One region of the Achromobacter sp. genome, then DNA from elsewhere that is predicted to be linked to it. Evidence: riboswitches for the same ligand, from Rfam matches in the RefSeq annotation. Region 1 holds a riboswitch; the other holds the start of a gene.
What was found. Region 1 has a riboswitch for manganese ahead of ACO6D5_RS19160 (sodium:calcium antiporter). Riboswitches for the same ligand answer to the same signal wherever they lie in the genome.
Positions count from the first base shown of each region.

Region 2: linked by a shared signal. The riboswitch ahead of mntP (manganese efflux pump MntP) and the one ahead of ACO6D5_RS19160 (sodium:calcium antiporter) in region 1 are both predicted to bind manganese.

Region 1 covers NZ_DBHKZA010000052.1:26,598-32,238, reverse strand. Annotated here, with positions in the region: gene mgtA (magnesium-translocating P-type ATPase) at 1-1,064, opposite strand, end outside; gene ACO6D5_RS19165 (hypothetical protein) at 1,481-1,816, opposite strand; gene ACO6D5_RS19160 (sodium:calcium antiporter) at 2,277-3,281, opposite strand; yybP-ykoY riboswitch at 3,361-3,519, opposite strand; gene ACO6D5_RS19155 (aminopeptidase P N-terminal domain-containing protein) at 3,660-5,003, shown strand; gene ACO6D5_RS19150 (TM2 domain-containing protein) at 5,010-5,474, opposite strand; gene ACO6D5_RS19145 (UbiH/UbiF/VisC/COQ6 family ubiquinone biosynthesis hydroxylase) at 5,554-5,641, shown strand, end outside.
Region 2 covers NZ_DBHKZA010000008.1:44,879-50,519, forward strand. Annotated here, with positions in the region: gene ACO6D5_RS04660 (LysR family transcriptional regulator) at 1-724, shown strand, start outside; gene mntP (manganese efflux pump MntP) at 846-1,421, opposite strand; yybP-ykoY riboswitch at 1,432-1,604, opposite strand; gene ACO6D5_RS04670 (CopG family transcriptional regulator) at 1,765-2,187, shown strand; gene ACO6D5_RS04675 (extracellular catalytic domain type 1 short-chain-length polyhydroxyalkanoate depolymerase) at 2,216-3,316, shown strand; gene ACO6D5_RS04680 (AlkA N-terminal domain-containing protein) at 3,336-4,781, opposite strand; gene ogt (methylated-DNA--[protein]-cysteine S-methyltransferase) at 4,927-5,451, shown strand; gene ACO6D5_RS04690 (tartrate dehydrogenase) at 5,561-5,641, shown strand, end outside.

The DNA of each region.
Region 1 (5,641 bases):
GCGAACAGCAGCGCCTCCAGCCAGTCGCCCTTGGTAAACCCGTTGATCAGCATGACGATCGGCGCCATGACCAGCATGAAGCGGATCAGCACCCAGCTGACGCGGTTGATGCCCTGCTGGAATTGCGTGGGCGCGCGGGTGGCCTGGGTGACGCGTCCGGCCAGCTGGCCGAAATACGTGTTGGCTCCCGTCGCGACGACCAGCGCGCTGCCCGAGCCGCTGACCACATTGGTCCCCATGAAGGCCATGTTCTCCAGTTCGAGCGAATTGCCGGTCTCCACGCGCTGGACGGCGTGCTTTTCGACCGGCAGGGATTCGCCGGTGAGCGCGGCCTGCGCGATGAAGAGGTCCTTGGCGTTCAGGATGCGGCAATCGGCGGGAATCATGTCGCCCGCCGACAGCAGCACCACGTCGCCCGGCACCAGCGCCGCCAGGGGCACTTCCAGCTGGTGCGAGCCGGATTCGTGCAAAGGCGCGCTGTACGGGCGGCGGCCTGCGCCGTCCCCCGACGGCGCCACCGGGCCGCTGCGCAGCACGGTGGCGGTGTTTTGCACCATGGCCTTCAACGCCTCGGCCGCCCGGTTCGAACGGAGTTCCTGCGCAAAGCGCAGCACGGTCGAAATCACGACCATCGATCCGATGATCACGACCGCCGTCCAGGACTGGTCGTCCGGTTCGGCCATCCACACGTCGGTCAACCACGACAAGGCCGCCAGCGCGGTCAGCAAGAGATTGAACGGGTTGCGGTAGGACAGCCACAGGTGGGCGGGCCACGACAAGGGCTTTTCGTGGTCGACCTCGTTGGCGCCGTGGCGCTCGCGCGCGGTCTGCGCCTGGTCTTGCGATAAGCCGCCCCGGCCGCTGCCCAGCAGCGAGAACAAGGCATCCAGGCCCATGCGGGACAGGTCGAGCATGCGGCGGTTGGCGCGGCGCGACGTATCGGAAGCGACGGATGCCGCGACGGCGTCGCCGCCTTGCTCAAGCATGGGGGAGCGCCGGAAGTGGCGGCCTGCGCGCCGTCGGCCTGCGGCGGAAGAAAAAAACGATTTCAGGAACGTAAACATCGGAGTGCTCCGGTTTTTGGTGTTGTTGTCGGAGACACGGGCGCGCCTGCCCCTCGGGCTGCGCGCGGGCAGCAGCGGGCCGCGGCTTTCGCGGGAAAGCCGTCAATCCGCCGCGTACGGGCGTGCGCAGGCACCGGGGCAACGTTGCCGGTGTCCGGATCGCGTCGAAGTCGCGCCGGGTGCGGAAAACGGAAAGGGGCTAGCTAGGGAATCGAAACCGGCGCCGCGGGCCTCTGAGGGCCTGGCCGGGGATTCTTTGCTGCGGAGTCCGTCGGAACCGGGATGACTGTCCGGCCGGTCGGCTCGCAGGGAGATGACAGGTCAGACAGGCATGCCGGCGCCATGCACATGGCGCAATCGAGGTTCGGGGTCTAAGGCACTAGGCATGATCTCTCCTGTGGGAATAGGCGTTGGCGTCAGGCCATCGCGGCGGCTTGCGCGCCGAAATGCACGTGGCGCACGGCGGGATTGGCGCTCAGGCGGCGCGCTTGCGACATCAGTTCCGCCCGCAGTTCCGGGGGGCAATTGACGGTGATGCAAGCCGACGCCATGCTCGGGTCCTGGCCCTGGTCGATCTGCACTTGCGAGACATCCAGGCCGGCGGCGCTGAAGTCCAGGCAGATCTGCTTGCGCAATGCGCCCAGTTCGTCGCGCGGACAGATGACCGTCAAGCGCGAAGTGCCGCGGCGGCGGCCCAGGGCGGTGGCGCGGTCCACGCCTGCGCGGCGTAGGAACAAGTCGAAGAAACGCATAACGACCTCCATTGCAAGAATGGGGAGCGTGATCGCGAGTACGCGTGCACGCCTGCGCGGCGCATGACGAACGGACACAAGACGTGCACGAACGCTGGCGCTGCGGCAAGCGGCGGTTCTGGCGGTTTACGTTGGGGAGATTCCCGGCAAGCCGAAGGCCTGCGCTATTGCCTGGGTAGACACCCGAGGCTTGGGATACGCCGCAACCTGCATGACAGGATGCGGCAGATGGAGTTCTGCGTGTTTCCTGTCAGACAGCGAGGTCGATGCAAGATCGACTACTTTCGCCGGAATCGGTATTCACGAAGACTGCTCCTGGGATGGATAACAGCAGGAGTTTACGCGGGTTTCCACTGATGGACAAGGTTTATGGGCCTTCTTTGCTTGGAAAACGGCCAAAAAATGCAAAAACGGCGCAGGCCCGTTGAGCCTGCGCCGCAATCGGCATCCAAGTCCGGGGTCAGGCGTAGAAATGCCACCCCAGATAGGCGGCGAACAAGGCGTAGAAGCCGCCCACCGCCGACAACGCCGGCACGCTCATCACCGACCTGCGAAACCGCAGCCACAGCAGGCCGATCGACAGCATCGTGAACAGGCCCGCGGCCAGCAAGGGGGCGTCCAGCAGCCACGGCGTCATGAAGATGCCCAAGGCGCTTGGGATGGTGGCCTGGATCATCATCGCGCCCGAGATGTTGGCCAGCGCCAGACGCTCCTTGCCTTGGCGCACCCAGATCAGCGCGTTCATGATCTCGGGCAATTCGGTGGCGACGGGCGCCAGCAGCAAGGCGGCCACGTGCGGCGACGCGCCCATGAAGATGCCCAGCACTTCGATCTGGTTCACGAATACGTGCGAGGCGCCCGCGATGACCACCAGCGCCAGGATGGTCTGCGTCGCGGCCCAGAACATGGTGGGGTCCTCGTCGCGGGGGCGCAGCTTGAGCGGCTCCAGGTCCTCGCTGTCGGTCCGTTCCTCGTCATGGCTCAGTTCGCGCTTGATGTACAGGCCGTAGGTCGCCAGGAACAGGATGCCCAGCCAGGGCTTCCAGGCGAAAGCCAGCAGGCCCAGGCCCACCTTGAAGATGAAGATGCCCATGAACCAGGCCTGGTCGCGGGCCAGCCGGCGCTGGTCCGCGTTGATACAGTTGGCTTGCGTGGGCTGGCCCCTGCGGGCGCGCCACAGGGCGAAGCCCACCACGGCGTACGCCAGGGTCGCCAGCACCAGCGGGCCGCCCATGGCCGCGCCGACGCCGATGTCTTTCTGCTCGGGGGTGTCGCCGAACACGACGGCCATGAAGGTAACCGCGCTTTCCGGCAAGGCGGTGCCGAACGCGGCCAGCACGGTGCCGGTGGCGGTGGCGCCCAGATGGAAGCGGTGTCCGACCCATTCCACGCCATTGACGAAGAATTCGCAGGCGAAGTAGATCACTGCCGCGGACAGGAAAAACAGAAACAGGGTGAGCAACATATGAACGCAGCCGGACGAGCAGAAACCAATTGGCGCGACGCTACGGCTCGCCCGGCTAGGGTGAACGCAACGCGGCCAAAGGTCTCGCCTGGCTGATCCATGCGGCGGGCGGGCCGCTTGCATGGAAACCGTTAGCGCCATGGGGTTCTAGCAACCGCTACGCGGCCCTGAACCACCAAGTCTGTTGACGCTAACTCCTTTGGGGACAAAGGATGGCTACTCCCCAATGACAGAGCGGCGATTGTAGCAGCGCCGACCTGACGGTCCAGTGAATCCCGCGCGGACGCCGCGGGAACGCGGCCCGCTGTTGTTTCCGCGCGATAGCGGGGTAAAGTAAGCCGCATCCACACCTTCGCGGGGTTCGCGCCCCTGCCCGCCATGAGCCTGCCTCCCGCCGACATCGCCCCCTTCGCCGCCCGGCGCCAACGCCTGATGGACCGGATGCGCGCCGATGGCGGCGGCATTGCCATCCTGGCCACCGCGCCCGAGGCGATCCGCAACCGCGACGCCGAATTCCCGTATCGCCACGACAGTGACTTCTTCTATCTCACCGGATTCACCGAACCGGGCGCCTGGCTGGTGCTGATCGCGGGAGCGACCGACCGCGCCGTGCTGTTCTGCCGCCCGCGCCATGTGGAGCACGAGATCTGGGAAGGCAAGCGTTTCGGCCCCGAAGCCGCCGCCGCGTACTTCGGTTTCGACGACGCCCATGCGCTGGATGCGCTGGACGAACTGGTGCCCGCGCTGATGCTGGACCATCCCACCCTTTATGCACCCCTGGCTGGCGACAAGCGCACCGACGGCCGCCTGCACCGCTGGCTGGCTGCGGCCCGCGACGCCAGCCGCGCCGGCCACGCGCCGCCCGCGCGCCAGCAAGACATCCGCCCCCTGCTGGCGGAGATGCGGCTCGTCAAGGACCCATCCGAAATCGCCGCGATGCGGCGCGCGGCGAAAATCTCTGCCGGGGCGCACGCGCGCGCCATGCGCGTCGCCCGCGCCGGCATGCACGAATACGAGCTGGAAGCCGAACTGCTGTATGAATTCCGCCGGCACGGCGCCCAGGCCGTGGCCTACAACAGCATCGTCGCGACGGGCGCCAACGCCTGCGTGCTGCACTACCCGGCGGGCGAAGCCGTGCTGCGCGACGGCGACCTGGTCCTGATCGACGCCGGCTGCGAGGTCGACAGCTATGCCAGCGACATCACCCGGACCTTTCCCGTGAACGGCCGCTTCAGCGGCCCGCAACGCGCGCTGTACGACCTGACCGTGGCCGCGCAAGAAGCCGCAGCCCAGGCCACCGCGCCCGGCCGCAGCTTCAATGACGGCCACGAAGCCGCGCTGCGCGTGCTGGCGCAAGGCATGCTGGACCTGAAACTGTTGAAGGGATCCCTGGACGGCGTGCTGGAATCCGGCGACTACAGCCGCTTCTATATGCACCGCACCGGCCACTGGCTGGGCCTGGACGTCCATGACGTGGGCGACTACCGCCAGCGGGGCCCCGCCCAGGGGGCCGACCGCCCCTGGCGCAAGCTGGAACGCGGCATGATGCTCACGATCGAGCCGGGCATCTACGTGCGCCCGGCGGACGACGTGCCGGAAAGCTACTGGAACATCGGCATCCGTACCGAAGACGATGCGCTGGTGACGGACGAAGGCTGTGAACTGATCACGCGCGGCGTGCCGGTACAGGCCAGCGAGATCGAAGCGCTGATGCGCGAATAAGCGGCCTCAGAGCACCAGCCCGTCCAGCCAGCCCATTGCCACCCAGACGTAGACCACCACCATGGCGATGGCGAACATCGAGACGACCGAGCCCACCAGGCAGGCCAGGATGGCGACCAGCACCGGCCCCCATCCCGTGGCGGTGGGACGGCCCAGCTCGGGGTTGTACAGGCGGTCGAATTTCTCGTCCGGCATCAGCGAGAACACCGCGCTTTCAATGAACCCGTCGATCATCGGAATGAAAAGCAGGAAGAAAGCGGGGTTGTCGTACCAGACCGGGTAGAAGCGGAAGGCGCAGAACAGGCAGACGAGCGACAGCGTGGTCACCAGCCAGGCGTGACGTCGGCCCAGGTACCACCAATGGGCGCCCAGCCAGCCGAACAGGCAGGCCAGCAGACCGACTGCGACTTTGCCGCGCGGGCGGCGGGCGGATACGGCGGACAGCGAAGGGGAAGCCTGAACCTGCGTCATATCGATCAACCGGGAGGGTGGGCCGCGCGACCAGCCGCGTCGGCTGTCCCGGATTGTAGTGGACGGTTAAAATCCGGACATGACTGCATCCGCCTTCGACATTGCGATTCTTGGCGCCGGCCCCGTGGGCCGCGTGCTGGCCCTGATGCTGGCGCGCGTGGCGCCGG
Region 2 (5,641 bases), on a different contig from region 1:
AGGCGAGGTCTACCTGGAAAGCGCCCGCCGCATCCTGGGCGAAATCGAAGACCTGGACGAGCTGATCGCCAGCCGTCAGGCCAGCCCGCGCGGCTTGTTGAAGGTCAACGCGCCGCTGGGTTTCGGCCGCAGCTACATCGCGCCCGCGATTGCGGAATTCGCCGCAAAATATCCTGAGGTATCGCTGCAACTGCAGCTGACCGACAGTCCCGCCGACTTCGTGCAGGATGCGTTCGACGTCGCGGTGCGTTTCGGCGACCTGCCCGACACCCGCCTCATCGCCCGCAAGATCGCGCCCAACCGGCGGCTGGTCTGCGCGTCCCCCGCCTACTTGAAGACGCACGGCGTGCCGGCCACGCCGCATGACCTGACGCGGCACCAGTGCATCGTGCTGCGCCAGAACGAGGCCGCCTACGGACTGTGGCGCTTCACGAAGGGCCGCCGCAGCGAAACCGTGAAGGTGCGCGGCAACCTCAGCAGCAACGACGGTGAAGTCACGCTGACCTGGGGCCTGGCCGGCCTGGGCATCCTGCAACGCGCGGAATGGGACTTGGCCCGCTACCTGCGCAGCGGCAGGCTGGTGCGCGTGCTGGAAGACTACGCCTTGCCGCAAGCCGACATCTATGCGGTGTTTCCGGAAAGGCACCATCTATCGGCGAAGGTCCGCGTGTTCGTGGATTTCCTGGTGGCGTATTTCCAGAAAGGATCGGACAGTACCTGGTGATGCGCCAAGGCTGATCGGCGATGTTGAGGGAAGGCGGCGGGCTGGAGTAAATTCCGACTCTCAATGTTCACCTGCCAGGTTCGGGCATTGGATTTCCTGGAAGACTCAAATCCTTGAAGCGTCACGCTGCGGCCGCCGCCGTCAGGTGCTCGTACAGGATCACCGAGCCGATGCCGATCAGCGCGATCCCGCCCAGCACTTCGGCCCGCTTGCCCGCCACGCTGCCCAGCGCGCGGCCCAGCATCACGCCGATCGTCACCATCAAGGTGGTGGCCAGGCCGATTGCGATGGCGGCCACCACGATGTTCACGTCGACGAACGCCAGGCCGACGCCCACGGCCATCGCGTCGATGCTGGTGGCGAATCCGGTCGCGGCCAGGAGCCAGAAGGAATGGCGGACGACCGGCGCGGCGTCTTCTTCCTCTTCCTTGAAGGCGTTGCGGATCATCAGCCCCCCGAGAATACAGAGCATCCCGAACGCGATCCAATGGTCCCAGTCGGCCACGAACTTCGCCGCGACAGATCCGAGCCCCCAGCCGATCACGGGCGTGATGGCTTCGATGACCCCGAAGATGACGCCGGTGCGCAGGGCTTCCGGCAGGCGGGGCTTGTGCAGGGCGGCGCCTTTGCTGATGGCGGCCGCGAACGCGTCCGTCGACATGGCGAACGCGAGGACGATGAGGGAGATGGCATTCATGGAGAGAGGGGTCCGACTGGGCGAGAACGGCACAGACCCTCCACACCGCCCAGCGTCGTGTGAAAAGTCCGTGGTCTCGCCAAGCGCAAATGCCGCTTACGCCATGGCCGGCTAGGGCCAAGAATGTTGACGTAAGCCCTTTCAGGCCAGGCTGAAAGGCGGCTACTCCCCAAAGAGAGAACGCAGTCTAGCAGAGCTTGCCGTCGGGCGTGTGACAGTCCCTGGAGCGGGTGGGGGAATGCCGGCGGGGACGGTACACCGGCAAAAGGCGGCCGCCGGATGCCGGATATGGCAAATTGAAACATCCATAGGCCATCCAAGTGGATGGTTTTAATATTCCGTCATGCCTCCTCGTGCCCCCTCCCTCGCCTCCGTCCCCAAGCCCTCCGATGAGAAGATCACCATCAATCTCGGGTATGTCGACTTGGGCCATATCGATCTTCTGGTGCAGGAAGGGTTCTACGCGAACCGCACCGACCTGATACGAACGGCCATCCGCAACCAACTGGCCACGCATGGCGAGGCCGTTCGCCAGGCGGTCAGCCGAAAGACGCTTGTTCTGGGCATCCAGCACTACACCTCGCAGGATCTGCTGGCGGTTCAGGCCGCGGGGGAAATGCTGCAGATCCGGGTGCTGGGGCTGGCGACCATCGCGCCGGACGTCACCCCCGAGCTGGCGCTTGCCACCATCGAATCCGTGACGGTCCTGGGCGCGTTGCATGCCAGCGCCGCCGTCAAGGCCGCCCTGCGTCAGCGCATCCGCTGACTTTTCCCCTAGCCGTCAAGGTAACGCCATGCATCCCGAATTCCAGCAACTCATGAACCAGGCGACCCGGCTGACGCGTTCCGGCGATCTCGCCGCCGCGACCGCCGCCATCCAAGCCGCGTTGCGGGGCGGGGCAACTGCCGCGCCTGCCCGCGAAGACGATGCCGACGTCATCGATGTCGAGGCTTGGGAGATCCCGGAACCCGCCGCCCGGTCGGCAAAGGCAACGGCTACGGTCGACGACGTCGCCCCGCCTGCGGACAAGCCGGCCACAGCGGGCGACACGTTCACCGCGGGATCCTTCCGCAATGCCGGGGGGCACCGCAGCTACAAGCTTTACGTGCCGCCCAACGCGGGCACTGAACCCCGTCCGCTGGTCGTCATGCTTCACGGCTGCACCCAGGACGCCGACGATTTCGCTGCCGGCACCGCCATGAACCAGGCCGCGCGGGCGCAGGGCTTCTATGTGCTGTATCCCGTGCAGTCGCGCGAGGCCAATCCGCAGAAATGCTGGAACTGGTTCAAGCACAATCATCAGCAACGAGGCCGGGGCGAACCTGAAATATTGGCCGGCATGACGCGCGCCGTCATCGATACCCATGCGATCGACCCGCAGCGTGTCTACGTGGCGGGCTTGTCGGCGGGCGGCGCGATGGCCGCCATCCTGGCGGGCGCCTATCCCGACCTGTTCGCCGCCGCGGGTGTGCATTCGGGGTTGGCCGCCGGTGTGGCGTCGGATCTTCCGTCCGCGCTTTCCGCCATGAAGGGGGCCGGCATTCATGCGGCGGGGCAGGCCGCGAGCGGGGTGCCCACGATCGTCTTTCACGGGGATCGCGACGCAACGGTGCACCCCGGCAATGGCCCGGCCGTGGCGGCGGCCAGCGTCGGGGCATCCGCGGCGGTAGAAACCTGCCGCATGCCCGGCGCTGGCGGCAAACGCCACAGCACCCGGTACTTGTACCGGAATCCCGCGGGCGACATCCGCGCCGAACGCTGGGAAATCCATGGCGCCGGCCATGCCTGGGCCGGCGGGTCGGCAAGCGGATCCTATACGGACCAATCCGGTCCGGATGCCACGGCCGAGATGCTGCGGTTCTTCTTCGAACGTTCGCTGGGCGGCCAGCGGTAGCAGCGGTCCGCCTGGGCGCCTACGCCGTCCACAGATGCTGCGCCGCGTAGGCGCGCCACGGCCGCCATTGCTCTGACCGGGCCAACAGTTGGGCGGGCGTGATTGCCCGCGACTCCAGTTTTTCCAGCGCACGGATCAGGCCGATGTCCGCTGACGGGAAAGCGTCGGGTTCACGCAGCTGGCGCAGGGCGATGTATTGCGCCGTCCATTCCCCCACGCCTTTGATCCGTCGCAGGCGCGCGACGGCGTCGTCCAGCCCGCTGCCTGCGTCAAACAGGTGCTTGTCCGCCACCGCTGCCGCGCCTACGGCGGACAGCGTGGCGGCGCGGCTTCGGGGCATGCCCAGCGTGGCCAGGTCGGCCGCGGCGATGACCGCAGGCTCCGGAAAGACGTGGGTCAGGGCGCCTTCGGGTTCGGTCATGGGCGCGCCATGCGCCGCCACCAGCTTGCCGCCCAGGCGTATGGCCGCGACGACGGTGATCTGCTGCCCCAGAACGGCCCGCAACGCCAGCTCGAAGCCGTCCCAGGCGCCGGGCACGCGCAGGCCGGGCCGGGCCTGGATCAACGAAGTCATGACCGGATCACCGGCGAATTGCGCGGCGATGGCCACCGGATCGCTGGCCAGATCGAACACGCGCCGTACCCGCGCAATGATCGTCGGCAGGGCTTGCAGGCGGGGAAAGCGCACAGTGACCTGCAAGGCATTGCCGGTGCCGGGCCGTACGGTGAGGGTGCCTTGATGGCCGTCCAGGCTGATGGTGCGCGCGTAGCTGTCCTGCGTCACGTGTTCGATTCCCGGAATCGCGCGTAGCCGCAGGAAGGCCAGCATGGCGTCCCAATCGTAGGGCGGGCGATAGCGCAGCAGCAGCTTGATCTCGCCGTGCCGGCCGGCGGATACCTCGGGTTTTTCGGAGCGGCGCAGCTCGCCGGGGGCGCGGCCGAACAGGTCCAGGAAAATCTCGTTGAAGCGGCGGATGCTGCCGAAACCCGAGGCGAAGGCGATTTCCGCCATGGGCAAATGAGTTTCGTGGATGAGCTGCTTGGCCAGCAGCACGCGGCGCGTCTGGGCCACCGCCACGGGGGAGGCCCCCAGATGCTGGCGGAACTGGCGGCGCAATTGGCGTTCCCCCACACCCAGGCGCCTGGCCAACGTGTCCACCCCGTCGTCGTCCAGCGCGCCCAGTTCAATCAATTGCAAGGCGCGCGCCACGCTGTCGGGCAATTCGTGTCCGGGGCCGATTTCCGGCGCGGTCTCGGGCCGGCAGCGCAGGCAAGGGTGAAAGCCGGCCTCTTGCGCGGCGGCAGCCGTCGAGAAGAACGTGACGTTCTTCGACAGCGGCGTACGCGCCGGGCACACCGGTCGACAGTAGATGCCGGTCGTCTTGACGGCCGTGAAGAAGCGGCCGTCGTAACGGGCATCGCGCACTTGGATGGCGCTATAGCAGGTGTCGTGGTTCAGGTCCATGAACCGATACTACTGCTGCGCCCGGGCGGGGATCTAGCGGTTTTCGGACATGGTTGTGACGATCACACTGGTGTCCGAAAACCGCCAGCGGCGCGCCTTGCACGGTTCTATATTGGCCTTGTTGCGACTTCACCGGGAGCCGGCCATGCCGATCCACACATTCTCTTTGGAACGCGTCTCCACCCCGCTGGGCCAGATGCTGGTGCTGACGGATGCGCAGCAGCAACTGCGGGCCGTCGATTGGCAAGACTACGAATCCCGCATGCACACGCTGCTGCGGCGCCAATACGGCAAAGACGCCGTGCAGGTGCAGGACGCCGGCCAGCCCTCTGCGGCACGCCGCGCGTTGGAGGCGTACTTCGACGGCGAGGTGGCCGCCATCAACGATCTGCCCGTGGCGCTGGGCGGCACTGACTTCCAGCGGCAGGTCTGGCAGGCGCTGCGTGGCATCGCGGGCGGGCAAACCGTCAGCTACGGCAGCCTGGCCGGCCGCATCGAACGGCCCACCGCGGTGCGCGCGGTCGGCCTGGCCAACGGCGCCAATCCGGTCGGCATCGTGATCCCCTGCCACCGGGTGATCGGTGCCAACGCCTCGCTGACCGGCTATGGCGGCGGGCTGCACCGCAAGCGCTGGCTGCTGGAACACGAGGCCCGGCATGCCGCGCACTGAGCGCCACTTTCAACTCCAGGTTAAAGATGTTGTGAATTCCGGCGCCGTCTGAGGCGCCGGCGCTCAGTAAAGTGCCGACAGACCCTTATCGGAAGGAGCCCTGTCGGCCATGAAGACCTATCGCATCGCAACCATTCCCGGCGACGGCATCGGCAAGGAAGTGATTCCCGCCGGCCAGCGCATCCTGCAG